DNA from 3 places in the Microbacterium marmarense genome. Region 2 is predicted to be linked to each of the others. Evidence: predicted binding sites of a transcription regulator. Region 2 holds the regulator's gene; each other region holds the start of a gene.
What was found. The regulator HrcA, encoded in region 2, represses chaperone genes, less so after heat shock. The targets are predictions, from matches to a motif close to TTNGCACTCGNNNNNNNCGAGTGCNAA.
Positions count from the first base shown of each region.

Region 1: the regulator HrcA is predicted to act here: its motif matches at 1,549-1,575, upstream of groES (co-chaperone GroES).
Region 3: the regulator HrcA is predicted to act here: its motif matches at 3,471-3,497, upstream of WDU96_RS09740 (Hsp20/alpha crystallin family protein).

Region 1 is NZ_JBBDGL010000003.1:65,323-70,157, reverse strand. Features, by position in the region: gene groES (co-chaperone GroES) at 1,171-1,467, opposite strand; gene WDU96_RS10620 (Hsp70 family protein) at 1,752-3,815, shown strand; gene WDU96_RS10615 (LuxR C-terminal-related transcriptional regulator) at 3,846-4,835, shown strand, end outside.
Region 2 is NZ_JBBDGL010000002.1:371,171-376,005, reverse strand. Features, by position in the region: gene WDU96_RS08185 (carboxylesterase/lipase family protein) at 1-1,277, opposite strand, end outside; gene hrcA (heat-inducible transcriptional repressor HrcA) at 1,401-2,441, shown strand; gene dnaJ (molecular chaperone DnaJ) at 2,491-3,600, shown strand; gene WDU96_RS08170 (16S rRNA (uracil(1498)-N(3))-methyltransferase) at 3,607-4,341, shown strand; gene WDU96_RS08165 (HIT domain-containing protein) at 4,388-4,735, shown strand; gene WDU96_RS08160 (PhoH family protein) at 4,776-4,835, shown strand, end outside.
Region 3 is NZ_JBBDGL010000002.1:690,502-695,336, forward strand. Features, by position in the region: gene WDU96_RS09730 (MDR family MFS transporter) at 1-1,141, shown strand, start outside; gene WDU96_RS09735 (fatty acid desaturase family protein) at 1,444-2,553, opposite strand; gene WDU96_RS09740 (Hsp20/alpha crystallin family protein) at 2,935-3,387, opposite strand; gene WDU96_RS09745 (hypothetical protein) at 3,574-3,870, shown strand; gene WDU96_RS09750 (MFS transporter) at 3,888-4,835, shown strand, end outside.

The sequences.
Region 1 (4,835 bases), on a different contig from region 2:
CCTGCCGCTTCGCCACCCCGGTCGCTTCACCGCCCCAGTCGCTTGCTACCCCTGCCGTTTCACCACACCGGCCGCTTCGCCACCCGGGACGTTTCGCTGGCCGACCGCTTCGCCACCCCTGCCGCTTCGCTGCCCCTCGCTTTCGCCGGCGCGCCGCCGCACAGAACGGCCGGGGGTTTACCCGAATCCGGGCAATTGGATGCCGCAACACGGCGCGTCGGCAAAACCCCCGGCCGTTTCGCCACCCCGGTCGCTTCGCCACCCCGGCCGCTCCGCCACCCCGGCCACTCCGCTACCCCGACCACTTCGTCACCCCGGTCGCTCCGCCACCCCTGCCGCTTCGCCACCCGGGACGTTTCGCTGGCCGACCGCTTCGCCACCCCTGTCGCTTCGCTGCCCCTCGCTTCGCCGGCACGCCGCCGCACAAGACGGCCGGGGGTTTGCCCGAATCCGGGCAATTGGATGCCGCAACGCGGCGCGTCGGCGAAACTCCCGGCCGTTTCGCCAGCCTGGTCGCTTCGCTGCCCCTTCGCTTCGCCGCCACGGACGTTTCGCTGGCCGACCGCTTCGCCACCCCTGCCGCTTCACTGCCCCTCGCTTTCGCCGGCGCGCCGCCGCGCAGAACGGCCGGGGGTTTACCCGAATCCGGGCAATTGGATGCCGCAACACGGCGCGTCGGCAAAACCCCCGGCCGTTTCGCCAGCCCGGCCGCTTCGCCAGCCCGCCCGCTTCGCCTCCCCGCCCGCTTGTTACCCCGAACCTGTCGCTACCCCCGCCGTTTCGTTAGCCCGGACGTGTCTCACCCCGGCCGTTTCGCTGGCCCGTCGCGTGTGCCGGCCCCTCGCGTTCGCCAGCCCGCCGCCGCACAAACCGGCCGGGGGTTTACCCGAATCCGGGCAATTGGATGCCGCAGCGCGGCGCGTCGGCAAAACCCCCGGCCGTTTCGCCAGCCCGACCACTTCGCCACCCCGCCCGCTCCGCTACCCCGCCCGCTCCGCCACCCCGGCCGCTCCGCCACCCCGGCCACTCCGCCACCCCGGCCGCTCCGCTACCCCTGCCGCTTCGCCACCCCGGCCGCCCGGCGCGTTGTGGCGAGTATCCCCGCACCACGCGCACGCAAAAGGGCCGGATGCCGAAGCATCCGACCCTCTGATCTCGCGAGGCGAGAAGTTAGCGAACGACGACTGCGAGAACGTCGCGAGCCGACAGAACGATGAACTCGTCTCCGCCGAACTTGACCTCGGTGCCACCGTACTTGCTGTAGATGACACGGTCACCAACGGCTACGTCCATCGGGACGCGGTTGCCGTTGTCGTCGATGCGGCCCGGGCCCACTGCCATGACCTCGCCCTCCTGGGGCTTCTCCTTGGCGGTGTCGGGGATGACCAGACCGCTGGAAGTGGTCTGCTCGGCCTCGACCTGCTTGATGACGATGCGGTCTTCGAGCGGCTTAATGGAAACCGACACGGTCTACCTCTTCTTTCCTTGAGACTAAAGAGTCGTTAGCACCCACACACTGAGAGTGCTAACGGTAAGTCTAGGGAACCGTTGGCACTCTTGCAACGCGAGTGCCAACTCTTGGCCCCTCTCTGTCGGCTCCCCCACCGACATCAATGTCTTGCGAGATGTATCAGTGGGCGAATATCACACTCCTACCGTGCAGAAGCTCGACCACCCTGGTCAAGCGCACAACGAAGTGGTAGAAAAGGCGTTGGGGGGAGTCCCACGTCCGATCTCTGGGGGAGAGGACCATGAGCAACAAAGGTTATCTACTCGGCGTTGATGTAGGTACCAGCAGGACAGCAGCTTCGATTGCGCCCGTTTGCAAGGGTGATCAAGAAGTTCGCACGAGATCATTTCCGCTCGGCCGCAATTCTGACAGCGCGCCCAGTGCGATCTTTGTCACTGATAGTGAGTTGCTCTTTGGCGAAGCCGCCGAACGACGCGGCCTGGTGCAGCCAGAACGGCTGATCCGCGAGTTCAAACGGCGCATCGGCGACGATGTGCCGATCGTCGCCGGTGGCGAGCGATTCGCTCCCGAAGATCTCTACGCCCGCACGGTCGCATGGGTCGTTGACGCTGTGGCCGAACGAGAAGGAAGCCACCCCACCGCGATCTGTGTGACAGTGCCGGCGACGTGGGGAGAATACCGCTCGGAGCTCGTCGCGACCGCTCTCGGTCGCGAGATCACCGCCGACATTCTGCTCATCAGCGAGCCCGAAGCGGCGGCTCATCACTATGAGTCGACCTCTCCCCTCGACACGGGCCGTGCGATCGCCGTCTACGACCTCGGCGGCGGAACATTCGACCTTGCGATCTTGCGCAAAGAGCCAAGCGGCAAAGTTCGCCTGGTGGGCGAGCCCGGCGGCATCTCAGATTTCGGCGGCGCCGACTTTGACGACCTTGTGTTGCGCCATGTGATCGCGGCGGCGGCTTTGTCGAGTGCTGAGCTCTCAACCAACGCCGATGCCCGCATCGGGCTAGCTGCGTTGCGCCGAGAGTGCATTGAGGCGAAAGAAGCACTCTCGTTCGACTCTGAAGCCGCCGTGCCAGTGCTCGTCGGGCAGTCCCCGTCGACCGTGCGCATCACCCGCGCCGAGTTCGAAGACATGATCGACGCGGGAATCTCTCGCACCGCCGACACTCTTGCGAATGCGCTTGAAACCGCACAGCTCGCAGCCGACGACCTTGACGCGGTTCTGCTGACGGGCGGCTCTTCGCGCATTCCACGCATCGCACAAATGCTCTCTGAGCAGTTCGACCGACCCATCGCCATCGACACCGACCCGAAAGCAATCGTCGCCCTGGGCGCTGCCCGCGCATTGGCAGAGCACCGCTCGCTCGCCGAGATCTCAGCAGAGGTAGCGCTGATCTCGTCGGGCGCGATCGTATCAACCGGAATGGATGCTGCGCCGGCCGGCGCGAGCGAATCCGCCACCGCGGAGCCCGCTGTCGCAGAGCCCGCCGGGTACGGCTGGCTCAGGCGGCTGCCTGCCACAGTGAGTATTGCCGCGGGTTCGCTGCTGCTTGCGAGCTCGATGGTCGTGGTGAGCGCGACCGGCCTCGGCAGCGCCGATCTGGCAGACAAAAACACATCGACCGAGTCGCTGCCACAGTGGCTCGGCCTGCAGCTCGCCAGCAGTGCCGGTGCGGCGTCGCTCGAGGGCGACGATGCGAGTGACACCGACAGCGAAGACAGCGCCGAGGCGAAATCAGACACCAGCGCCGATTCACCAGCGCGGCCGCCGCGAGCCCGCACTCCGCAGTCGAACGACGCGCCGGTCACCAGCACGACGCCGACGTCGCGCGTGACCCCGCGCACCACGAACTCCAGCGCTCAGATTCCAGAACTTCAACCCACGGCCCCCGCGAAGTCCAGTTCTCCCAAGTCGTCGTCCTCGTCTCCCTCCCCCACGGGGGCGGCGTCTTCGGGTTCGAGCACTTCGCCATCGTCATCCTCGTCGTCTTCGTCGCCGTCGACATCGTCTCCGTCAACCTCGTCACCCGCGACGCCGTCGCAACCGACTGCCGCCCCGGCTCCCCAACCGACCACGGCGCCCGCACCGCCGACTCCGTCACCGACCACGGCGCCATCACCAACCACACCCGCACCGGAACCCGCTCCAGAACCGACGTCAGCACCCGACCCGGTGCCCGCTCCGTCGCCTACGTCGGCACCGACCACCCCCGCACCGGCACCCAGCCCCGATCCGGAACCTGCTCCGACCCCCGAACCTGAGCCAGATCCCACGCCGTCGGCCACACCAACCGCCGCCGCACCAGAGTCAACCCCCGCTCCCACCGGCGGTGAGTGACGTGCGCGCCATCACCTGCGAGGTTTTGCGATGAGCACCATCGCACCGGCGGCACCGACGGCGGTGCTCTCGACGAGTTTGCGCTTTTCCTCTGTCGAACGAGCGATCGCGGCTCTGACCGCCGTCGACGAAGAGACGGCAGTGCGCGGCGTGCTCTCGGGCAACGCCGGGTCTGGCAAGTCCGTCGCGTTGCGGCGCGTGCGATCGCTGCTCGCCGCGCGGGGGCGATCAAGCATGCGGCTGCGCGCCGACACGAACATTGGCACGATCCCCCCAGCTGACGTTCTTCTCGTCGACGATGCACATCTGCTCGGCGACGAGGTGTTGCGTGAGCTGGTTGCGCGCGCCGAAGATCCTGATTCTGCACTCGTTGTCGCTGCCCGTTCGTGGCCCGCATCGGCAGAGCTCACCGAGCTGGTTCGCAGCCTCGAGCACTCCGGGCAAACAGTGTTGCTGTCTGACGCCATGCCTGGCGATGTGCGTGCAAGCCTCGCTGGCACCGCGAGGTGCGAAGACCGTGTCATTCACGACACCGGCGCAATAGCGTGGCTTGCGCACGCCTGCATAACCGCACACGAGAGTGTCGCGTGTCGCGGCGGCGAAGACCACGACGAAATCGACCGCGCGATCGAGCTTCGAATTTCCCACATGCTCGACCTGGTCAGCCCAGAGCTCAGCCGACTGATTGAAGACCTGGCCGTCGGAGGTGCCGCTGAGGTGCCGCCCGAACTGATCGCTTATGGCTGCGCCGAAGGCTTGCTGCTTCGCAACGGACTGCTCGCCCGTTTGGTGGCCGCGGCAGCGCGGCGGCGCATGCCAGCACATCGGCTGGTCGAGCTGGTGCGAACTGGCGCGATCGACTACGTACCCGATCCCGGTCTCGCCGTCGGCTTCGAGGGCGTGCGTGACGCTGAACTCGCGAAAGCGCTTGCTTCCCGCGCGCTCGGCACCATCTCTAGCGACCCCGATCTTGCCGCCGCGCTGTACGACCGCGCGCTTGCCTGCGGCGCCGACGATGCC
Region 2 (4,835 bases):
GCAAGCGCCTGCGGTGCAAGCCTGCCCGCCATGCGCACCGAATCTGCGGCATTCAGCTGATCGAAGACAAAGCCAATCTCGATCGCGTGGGCCGCTTTGAGCTCTCGCACCGGGCTCTGCCACGCAAACTCATAGACGAAAGAGTTCGCCCGGCGCTTTTCGGCAACGGAGACAGCGGCCTTGCGCAGAAGCACGTCGGTGGCAATCTGCCCAAAGAGCTCTCCGGTAGACGCGTGCGGCCATGCCGCCCGATACAGCTTGACTGCTCGTGACGAAATGCCCAGCGCCAGGCGACCGAGCTGGAACTTCAGGGTTGTGATGGCAGCGAGCGCTGCCGGCGGAAACCACAATCGATACTCGTCGGTGTTTGTGCCGATCAGCAAGGGAACCTCGACGTTCACCAGCGCCTCATGGGGTGACAGCGGCAAGGTATCAGGGTCAATGGCCAGCGCGAAACCAGGTGCCCCGCCCAGTGGGGAGCCGCCCGCGGACTGCTGCCTTCTCTCTTCGAGAAGAATCCTCGGCGTGATCTGCGCGAACGCATCTCGGGTCGCGGGAAGACCCAGCCGCTTGGCCAACGCTCGGGTCACGCGGCCGGCGCGCGCCATTGAATCGGCCACCAGCGGGGCGCTTTCGATCGCTGCGCCTGCAACCAACTTGACGGTGTCGGGGCGCGAGAGCAATGCCGCTACGATCGCGCCGCCAGCGGACTCTCCCACAATCGTGATGCGGTTCGGGTCTCCGCCGAAGTGCGTGATCTCGTCGTGAACCCAACGCAACCCGGCGGCGGCGTCTGCGAGTCCGAGATTGCATGGGGCGCCCTCGAGCACTGAGAACCCTTCAGAGCCGACCCGGTAGGCAATTGAGACGAACACGACACCATCGCGTGCGAAAGCTGAGCCGTCATACGCGCTCAGCGCGGGCGTTCCTCTTTCAAGAGCCCCGCCGTGAAACCACACCATCACTGGCAAGGAGTGCGCCTCGACGGGCGTCCACACGTTCGCCGTCAGAATGTCGTCGCCCGCAATCTCGACAGACGAGAGCAATTCGCCGATAGCGCCGGGATACGGTGACTGCGGCGCAGTCGCACCGAATTGGGTCGCATCCCGCTCTCCCTCCCACGGGGGAACCGGCTCGGGCAGCCGAAACCGGCGCTCGTCGAAAGGCGGCAGAGCGTACGGAATACCGAGAAAGCGACGAATGCCCCCGGATTCGGTTCCACGCACGTTTCCGGCGGTCAGGTGGAGCTTCGTCGTTGAACTCTGCGGATCACTCATCGCAGTCAGCGTAGGTGCGCACGAGGAAAAATGCCACACGCACGGGCTACGCTGACGCGTCAGGCGTCGAGCCGGTCTAGAATTGGCACTCACGGTTGAGGAGTGCCAGCGGGGAGGAACGTCATGGTCAGCGAACGTGGGCTCGAAGTGCTACGCGCCATCGTCCAGGACTACGTCGACACGCGCGAGCCGGTCGGGAGCAAGACGATCGTCGACCGTCATGCGTTCGGCGTCTCAGCGGCCACGATTCGCAACGATATGGCTCTCCTCGAAGATGAGGAGCTCATCGTCGCCCCTCACACCTCGTCGGGACGCATCCCGACTGACAAGGGATACCGCGTGTTCGTGGATCACCTTGCTGAGGTTCGCCCGCTCACTCCCGCCCAGCGCACCGCGATCTCTTCGTTTCTTGAGGGCCCGGTAGACCTCGATGACGCACTCAGCCGCACCGTGCGCGCCCTGACACAGCTCACCGGCCAAGTAGCGATCGTGCAGTACCCCTCGTTCGAGCGAGCGAATGTGTCTCACGTCGAACTTGTGCAATTGGGCAGTGGTCGGATGCTCGTGATTGTCGTTACCGACACAGGCCGCGTATCGCAACGGGTCAGCAATGTTCAAGACGAGTTCGATGAAACGGACCTTGGCCGCATGCGCGCTGAACTCAGCACGCTGCTGGTCGGTCGATCTGTGCGTGACGGCCTCCATCGCATCGAAACCCACCTGGCGCTGCACGACGATCCCACCAAGCCATGGGATGCCGCCACCCGCGTGCTCGCGCGTGCCGTAGCGGAAGACCTCGAAGAATTCCGGCAAGATCGCCTGGTGCTGGCAGGCAGCGCGAACCTCGCAAAACGAGAGTCGGACTTTCGTGGCAGCATCTATCCGCTCTTGGAAGCAATCGAACAGCAGGTGACTTTGGTTCGCTTGATGGGGGAGATGGTGGCCGATGAGCACGGGCTCGCCGCCAGCATCGGTCGTGAGAACGAAGCATTCGGACTCGCCGAAGCATCCGTTGTGACAAGCGACTATGACGCGACCGGCGCGGGAGCGCGTGTCGGATTGCTCGGACCCACGCGAATGGACTATCCCACAAACCTTGCGGCGGTGAGAGCGGTAGCCCGCTACCTCACGCGCATGCTCGAAGAAGACGACACGAGCCGCTGAAGCGCGCTCGCAATACGATCCCGCGCTCGTGCGCGGCAGGAAGGCGAAAGTGGCTGACCACTATGAAGTCCTCGGGGTTTCCCGAGAAGCATCCCTCGATGAGATCAAGAAGGCATACCGCCGACTTGCCCGGGAACTGCACCCTGATGTCAATCCGGGCGAAGACGCATCAGAGCGCTTCAAGCTTGTGACTCACGCTTACGACGTGCTGAGCAACGATGAGCAGCGTGCCCGCTACGACATGGGCGGTGATAATGCAGGCTTCGGCGGCGCAGGAGGATTCGGGGGTTTCAACGACATCTTCGAGACGTTCTTCGGCGGCGCAGGTGGTTCGCGGGGCGGTCGCCCGCGCTCAAGACGCGAGCGTGGTCAAGATGCACTGGTGCGGGTGACTCTCGATCTTGCTGACGTGGTCTTCGGTGTTCACCGAGACATCGAAGTCGATACCGCAGTGCTGTGCGAGACGTGCGAGGGCTCCTGCTGCCAGCCCGGTACGTCTCCGGTGACATGTGACATCTGCCACGGAGCGGGTCACGTGCAGCGTCAGGTGCGAAGCCTGCTGGGAAACGTGGTCACCAACCAGCCGTGCAACGTGTGTTCTGGATACGGCACCACGATCCCTTATCCGTGCGCCACGTGTCAGGGTCAAGGTCGAGTGCGCTCGCGTCGCACGGTGTCTCTCGACATCCCTGCTGGCGTCGAGAACGGTCTGCGACTGCAGTTGCCGGGCTCGGGCGAAGTGGGTCCAGCCGGTGGGCCCAATGGTGATCTGTACCTGGAGATCACCGTGAACAACGACGACGTGTTCTCACGCGACGGCGATGATCTGCTCGCGACATTGGAGGTGTCAATGAGCGACGCGATTTTGGGCACCAACACCACCATCGACTCTCTCGACGGCTCCGTAGACCTTGAGATCCGTCCCGGCGTGCAGTCCGGAGACGTGCTCACGATCAAGGGCCGTGGAATCACTCCCTTGCGCGGGTCCAACCGCGGTGACCTTCGAGTCGGCGTGCATGTGGTGACGCCAACGCGCATCGGCTCGAAAGAGCGCGCCCTCATCGAAGACTTCGCCAAGCGCACCCGCGCGCCAAGCCCCAAGCTCTCGGAGTTCCACCAGGGAGTCTTCTCTAAGCTCCGCGACCGCTTCCGAGGATGATCTGACGTGGCGTTGCACTTCTTGGTTGATGATCCGCTGCCGGCTGGAGTGGGCGAAACTGTCACGCTCACCGGACCGGAGGCCCATCACGCTGCTGCGGTGCGGCGCGTTCGCGCCGGCGAAGAAGTGACCGTCGGCGATGGTCGGGGCGGCTGGCTTCGCGGCACCGTGATTTCAGTCGCGCCCAAAGAGGTGTGCATCGCGGTCGAGGAACGCCAGCAGTTTGCAGAACCCCACCCTCGCGTGATCCTTGTGCAGGCGCTTGCCAAAGGCGACCGAGACGAACTCGCGGTGCAGGCAGCCACTGAACTCGGCATCGACGCGATCGTGCCGTGGCAGTCAGCTCGCAGCGTATCTCGATGGGACGCGGCAAAGAAGGCGAAGGGGCGGGCTCGCTGGGCGAGCATCGTGCGCGAGGCAGCCAAGCAGGCCCATCGCGCTTGGGTGCCCGAGGTTTCTGATGTGGTGACGACTGCTGCGCTGGTTGCCCGTGCTCAGTCTTCGCGAGTCGTTCTGCTCGAGCCCACTGCCACACAGCGACTCTCGACGTTCGAGGTGAAGGACGATCCTCGCGATCTGCTGCTGGTGGTCGGGCCGGAAGGCGGCATCAGTCCCGACGAGATCACCGCGCTGATAGGCGCTGGCGCCGACCTCGTTCGACTGGGCGAGACTGTGCTGCGCACCTCAACCGCGGGCCCGGCGGCGCTCGCGGTGCTGAGCGCGCGGCTCGATCGCTGGTGAGAAGCGTTTCTCTTCCGATGGTCCCACCCGCCGGTAGACTGCAGTGATGAGCGAACCCACGATTTTCACACGCATCTTCCGGGGTGAGATTCCGTCGGAGATCCTCGCAGAGACCGACAACGTGTTTGCGATTCGCGATATCGCCCCTCAGGCACCGGTCCATCTGCTCGTGATCCCCAAGACACAGCAGTACCGTGATGTCGCCGAGCTCGCAGCTGGAGATCCCGCGTTGCTGGCTGAAATGGTGGCGCTGGCCAAAGAGCTAGCCGCTACGCACGCGAACGGCGAGTTTCGGCTGGTATTCAACTCCGGCGAAACCGCTGGCCAAACTGTCTTCCACGTTCATGCGCATGTGCTCTGCGGTGAACTGACCGAAACGAGCGTCGGTGCCTGACGAACCAACAATCGACCGAGTATTTGCCGATGGCGTGGCCATGGTGCAGCTACTCGGACCTCAGGATCGCCTGCTGCGCGTCGTCGAAAAGGAACACCCT
Region 3 (4,835 bases), 320 kb from region 2:
TCAGGCGTCTGGCACCGCCATCATGATGCCGTTGCTGATGACCACCCTGATGACCGTGGTTCCAGCGCAGTCCCGTGGGCGCATGATGGGGCGCGTGAGCATTGTCATTGCGCTTGCACCGGCGATCGGCCCCAGCCTCTCGGGCCTCATCATCCAGACGGCCGGCTGGCGCTGGATCTTCGGCATGATCCTGCCTATTGCGCTCGTCGCGCTAGTGGTCGGAGCAATGTGGATTCGCAACATCGGAGAGAAGTCACACGCGCGCATCGACATTCCATCCGTGATTCTGTCGGCGTTCGGCTTCGGTGGCGTCGTGTACGGACTGAGCCTCATCGGCGGCGGCAGTCATGACACGAGCGCTGCAGCGCTCGCAACCAATGCCGAGATCGACCGGTCGCTGACGATCTCACTCGTCGTCGGAGTGGTTTCGCTCGCACTGTTCGCATGGCGCCAGATCCGTCTGCAAGCTACCGACTCCGCGCTGCTCGATCTTCGCGTCTTCAAGAGCACCAATTTCTCGCTATCGATCGCCCAGATGATGTTGATGTCGATGGTGTTCTTCGGTGCAATCACCCTGCTACCCCTTTACCTACAGCAAGTTCTACTGCTCGAGCCGCTTGATGCGGGCCTCATTCTTCTGCCCGGCGCATTGGCGATGGGCTTCGCCGGCCCGGTCATTGGGCGCATCTACGACCGATGGGGCACACGCGTGCTGATCGTGCCCGGGTCGATCCTCACCAGCGGCATGCTCTGGGCGAGTACGACCTACGACGAGAACACTGCCGTCTGGGTGGTAGTCGCGGTGCAGACGCTTCTTTCTGTTGGCCTTGCCCTCTCATTCACGCCACTGTTCACCGCATCGCTCGCGTCGGTTCGACCGAGGTTCTATTCGTACGGCAGCGCCATCGTCAGCACCGCTCAACAGGTTGCCGGAGCAGCCGGTATTGCGTTGATGATCGGCATCATGTCGTCGGTGAGCGCCATGCAGACGCACTCGGGCACTGCCGCGGTCACCGCTGAAGCCGCGGGCATTCACGCCGCCTACCTCGTCGGCGCGATCATCTCGCTGCTCACCATCGTCGGCGCGTTCTTCATTCGCAAGCCTGCCGACGACCTCGACGCTGCGCCAGTTGCTCATTGACGCAGCGACGTCGACACAGACAAATACAGCTCTGCCCCCGCTGTCTCAGCGGGGGCAGAGCTGTATTTCGTGCCTTAGTTGGTGCCGCAGGCGCTTCCACCGCAGCATCCACCCGCGGATTCTGCGGGGGCGAGAAGGTTCTTCTCGTCGTCAACGGGCTTGAGGGCAACGGTCTCTGGCTGTGAAGTCATGGCTCCATAGTACGACCATCGGCCAAGCGCGGGGCCGCCGCAACACCATGCGCGTGCAAACGACAAACGCCCGCAGAATGATCCGCGGGCGTCGTCGAACTTGCGTCGTGGCTAGACACGACGCATGTCAGAAACCATGGGGCAGTCGAAGGGGTCGCGTGCTGCGAGTCCGACGCGGTTGAGGTAGTCGATGACGATCGCGTACGAACGCCAGAGCGTGGTCTCGGTATACGGAACGTCGAGTGTTTCGCACTGCTCACGTACGATTTCGCGAGCCTTCGCGAGGTGCAGGCGCGACATGCTCGGAAAGAGGTGGTGCTCGACCTGGTAGTTGAGGCCGCCCATGAGCCAGGTGGCCCACCATCCGCCGCTGACATTGCGCGAGGTGCGAACCTGCTTGCTGAAGAAGTCGAGTCGAGCGTCGGGCGCGATGATCGGCATTCCCTTGTGGTTCGGTGCGAATGCCGCGCCCATGTAGACGCCGAAGACCGCGAGCTGAACGCCCATGAACGCAAAGGCCATGCCGAGCGGCAGCAGCAGAAAAACCGGCACGATGACGATCGCGAGGCGCGTGAGAATCAACGTGATTTCAAGCGCACGGCCTTTGACCTTGCCCTTGGTGAAGAACAGGTGCTTCAGACCGAGGTAGTGCAGGTTGATGCCCTCGAGCGTCAACAGTGGAAAGAACAACCAGCCCTGCTTGCGAGTGATCAGGCGAACGAATCCGCGTGACTGAGCCGCGTCCTCTTCGAGGAATGAGATCGTGTCGACCTCGATGTCGGGGTCTTTGCCCACCCGGTTGGGGTTGGCGTGGTGACGGCTGTGCTTGGCATCCCACCACGACAAACTCATGCCCACGAACCCTGCCGCGAGAACACGGGCGAGACGGTCATTGGCGCGGCCGCTGGTGAGGATCTGCTTGTGCGCTGCCTCGTGTCCGAGGAAGGCGAACTGGGTGACGATGATGCCGAGTGCGGCCGCCATCAGCAGCTGAAACCAGCTTTCGCCGAGCAGAATGAACCCGGTGATGACGCCGCCAAGGGCAAGAACCAGCACGGTCGCGACAGTGCCGTAAAACCACGGGGTGCGTGCGAGCAGACCGGTCTCTTTCGCGACCTGCGAGATGTTCGTGTACGCACGGGCCACAGGGGGGAACGTGGTCGCACTCGCGTACGTCTGTCTGATTGGCCCGAGAGTGGATGCTGGTGCAACGGATGCCATCGCGGCTCCTCTGGTCGGCAGCGGCGACCCTGGAGCCAAAGCTGGTTGGGGCGGCCCGAAAGAGCCGTTGCGGCGAGCCTACGCGGGGGGTGATGCCGCAAGAGGCATGTCTTTGGCGATCTCACCTCGATTGCCGAGCGGGGCAGCCCATGCGATCACCAGCGCTCAATCACTCCGTTGCGGATCAACTCCGCGCCGAGCTGTTCCTCGAACGCATCAACTTCGTCATAAAAGGGGTCATCAAGTCTTTCTTCATTCATGAGAGCTCCGTTGCCGATACGTTGCCGTTGCCCTGGATCCGACCAAGGGCGACAGCCGCCTATGGGAAAGGGCGCCGTTGCGGGGCGGACGACTCGACCGCCCCGCAGCGGCGCATGATCGCTACTGTTCGACGGGTTGTGACGCGTCAGACTCGTGCGCCTGAAGGGCTGCGACCGAATCTGCTGTCGCGACAGCGATGCGGCGCGGCTTGGCTTTCTCGCTGACCGGGATCGTCACCGACAGCACCCCATTGTCATAGGACGCACTGATCTGCTCGGTGTCGACGCCTTGGCCGAGGTTGAGTTGGCGTACAAAAGTCGCCGCCTCACGCTCTCGAGTGATCCACTTCACATCATCGCCCGATGCGAGAGTCCGTTCAGCGCGGATTGTCAGCAATTGACCGTCGACGTCGATGTCAACCGAGCCGGGGTCGATTCCGGGCAGATCCGCGGCGAGCACATAGTGGTCGCCGTCGCGGTAGAGGTCCATCGGCATGCGCCGCGGTCCACCGCGCGACTCGAGAAGGGTCGACGCAATACGGTCGAGGTCACGGAACGGGTCGTAGTTTGCCATAGTCATCTCCTTTTCTCTTCGCTCGAACGATGCGCTCGAGCGCCGATTCAAAGTTGAGCCCACATGACTCAACTGCTCAAATATTAGCACTCTCGGCAGTCGAGTGCCAGAAATCCGTAGTCACAACATCGGCCCCCAACCCCGCCCGAAACAGACGCACGACGCTCCCCCAGCTACCGTGGGGGGATGACCTCCGACCGCGCCACCCGCCGCATTGAACTGACGATGCACAAGCCGTGGTTTGCGCTCTATGGCGGAATTCGCCCGACGCTCATCATCGAAGGCAGAGGCCAACCCGTGCAGTGGGGCGTGGGCACATGGCAGCTCGCCGCCGACGAGTCGGTGACGCTGGGCGTGTTTCTGTTCAACCGAATGTGGCGATTTGGCGAAGCTCAGTTCACGCTCGCACCCGAGGACCCCGCGAAGCTGATCTACGAAGCGCCGATCTGGCCTTTCACACGCGGACGCATGCGGTTGGGCTAGCTCGCTACCGTTAAGTGATGTCGACACCGACCAGCGCGATCCGAGTGCCCATACGGTTGGGGGCGCGCGGGGTTGTGTCGATGACAGGGCTCGTCGTCGCAACGCTCGGGGCAACTCTGCCGCAGGCGATGACTGCCCCGGTGCTTGGAATTACGGCAGATGCTTTCGGTGTGACCACGGGGGACGCCACCTGGGCTCTCACAATCACATTGGTTGTCGCCGTCGCCACCACACCGGTCATCGGGCGAATGGGAGACGCCTACGGCGCTCGACGGACGCTGCTGATGGTACTGCCGCTGGTAGCACTCGGCCTGTTCATCACGGCGATCGCGCCCACCCTCGGGTGGCTTATCGCCGGCCGCGCCATTCTTGGGGTCGGCGGGGGCGTGTTTCCACTGGCCATCGCCGCTGTGCCACGACTCGTACCGGAACACAACCGCGCGGGCGCTGTAGGTCTGGTCACCGCGATGTTCGCCACCGGGATCGGGTTCGGCGTGCTGGTATCGGGGCTGCTGGTCGATCACATCGGCATCCGCGCCACTGCCTGGGTGCCGTTTGCAATCGTCGTGGCGAGCTGGGTTGTTCTCGCTTCCGCTCTCCCCCACATTCCCCGCCGCCGCAACGTCCACGTGGAGCTGCGAGCAGCACTGTCGCTTGCAGTTGGCGTGATCGCCGTTCTTCTCGCCTTCACCGAGGCACCACGCTGGCCCTCGCCGTGGTGGTGGATCATCGCACTTGTTCTCATCGCGACCGTTGCGCTTTGCTACTGGTTCTTTCGCGAGCGCGTGAGCCCCGATCCTCTCCTCGGCGCTCCCACTCTGCGTCTGCGCGGAGTGTGGGCCACGCAACTGACCGCATTCTTGCTCGGCGCAGCCCTGCTCGGCATCTACGTTCTCATTCCGGCGTTCGCCGAGGCGCCCTCTGGCGACGAAGCAGGACTCTCTGCGTCAGTGACGCTCGCTGCA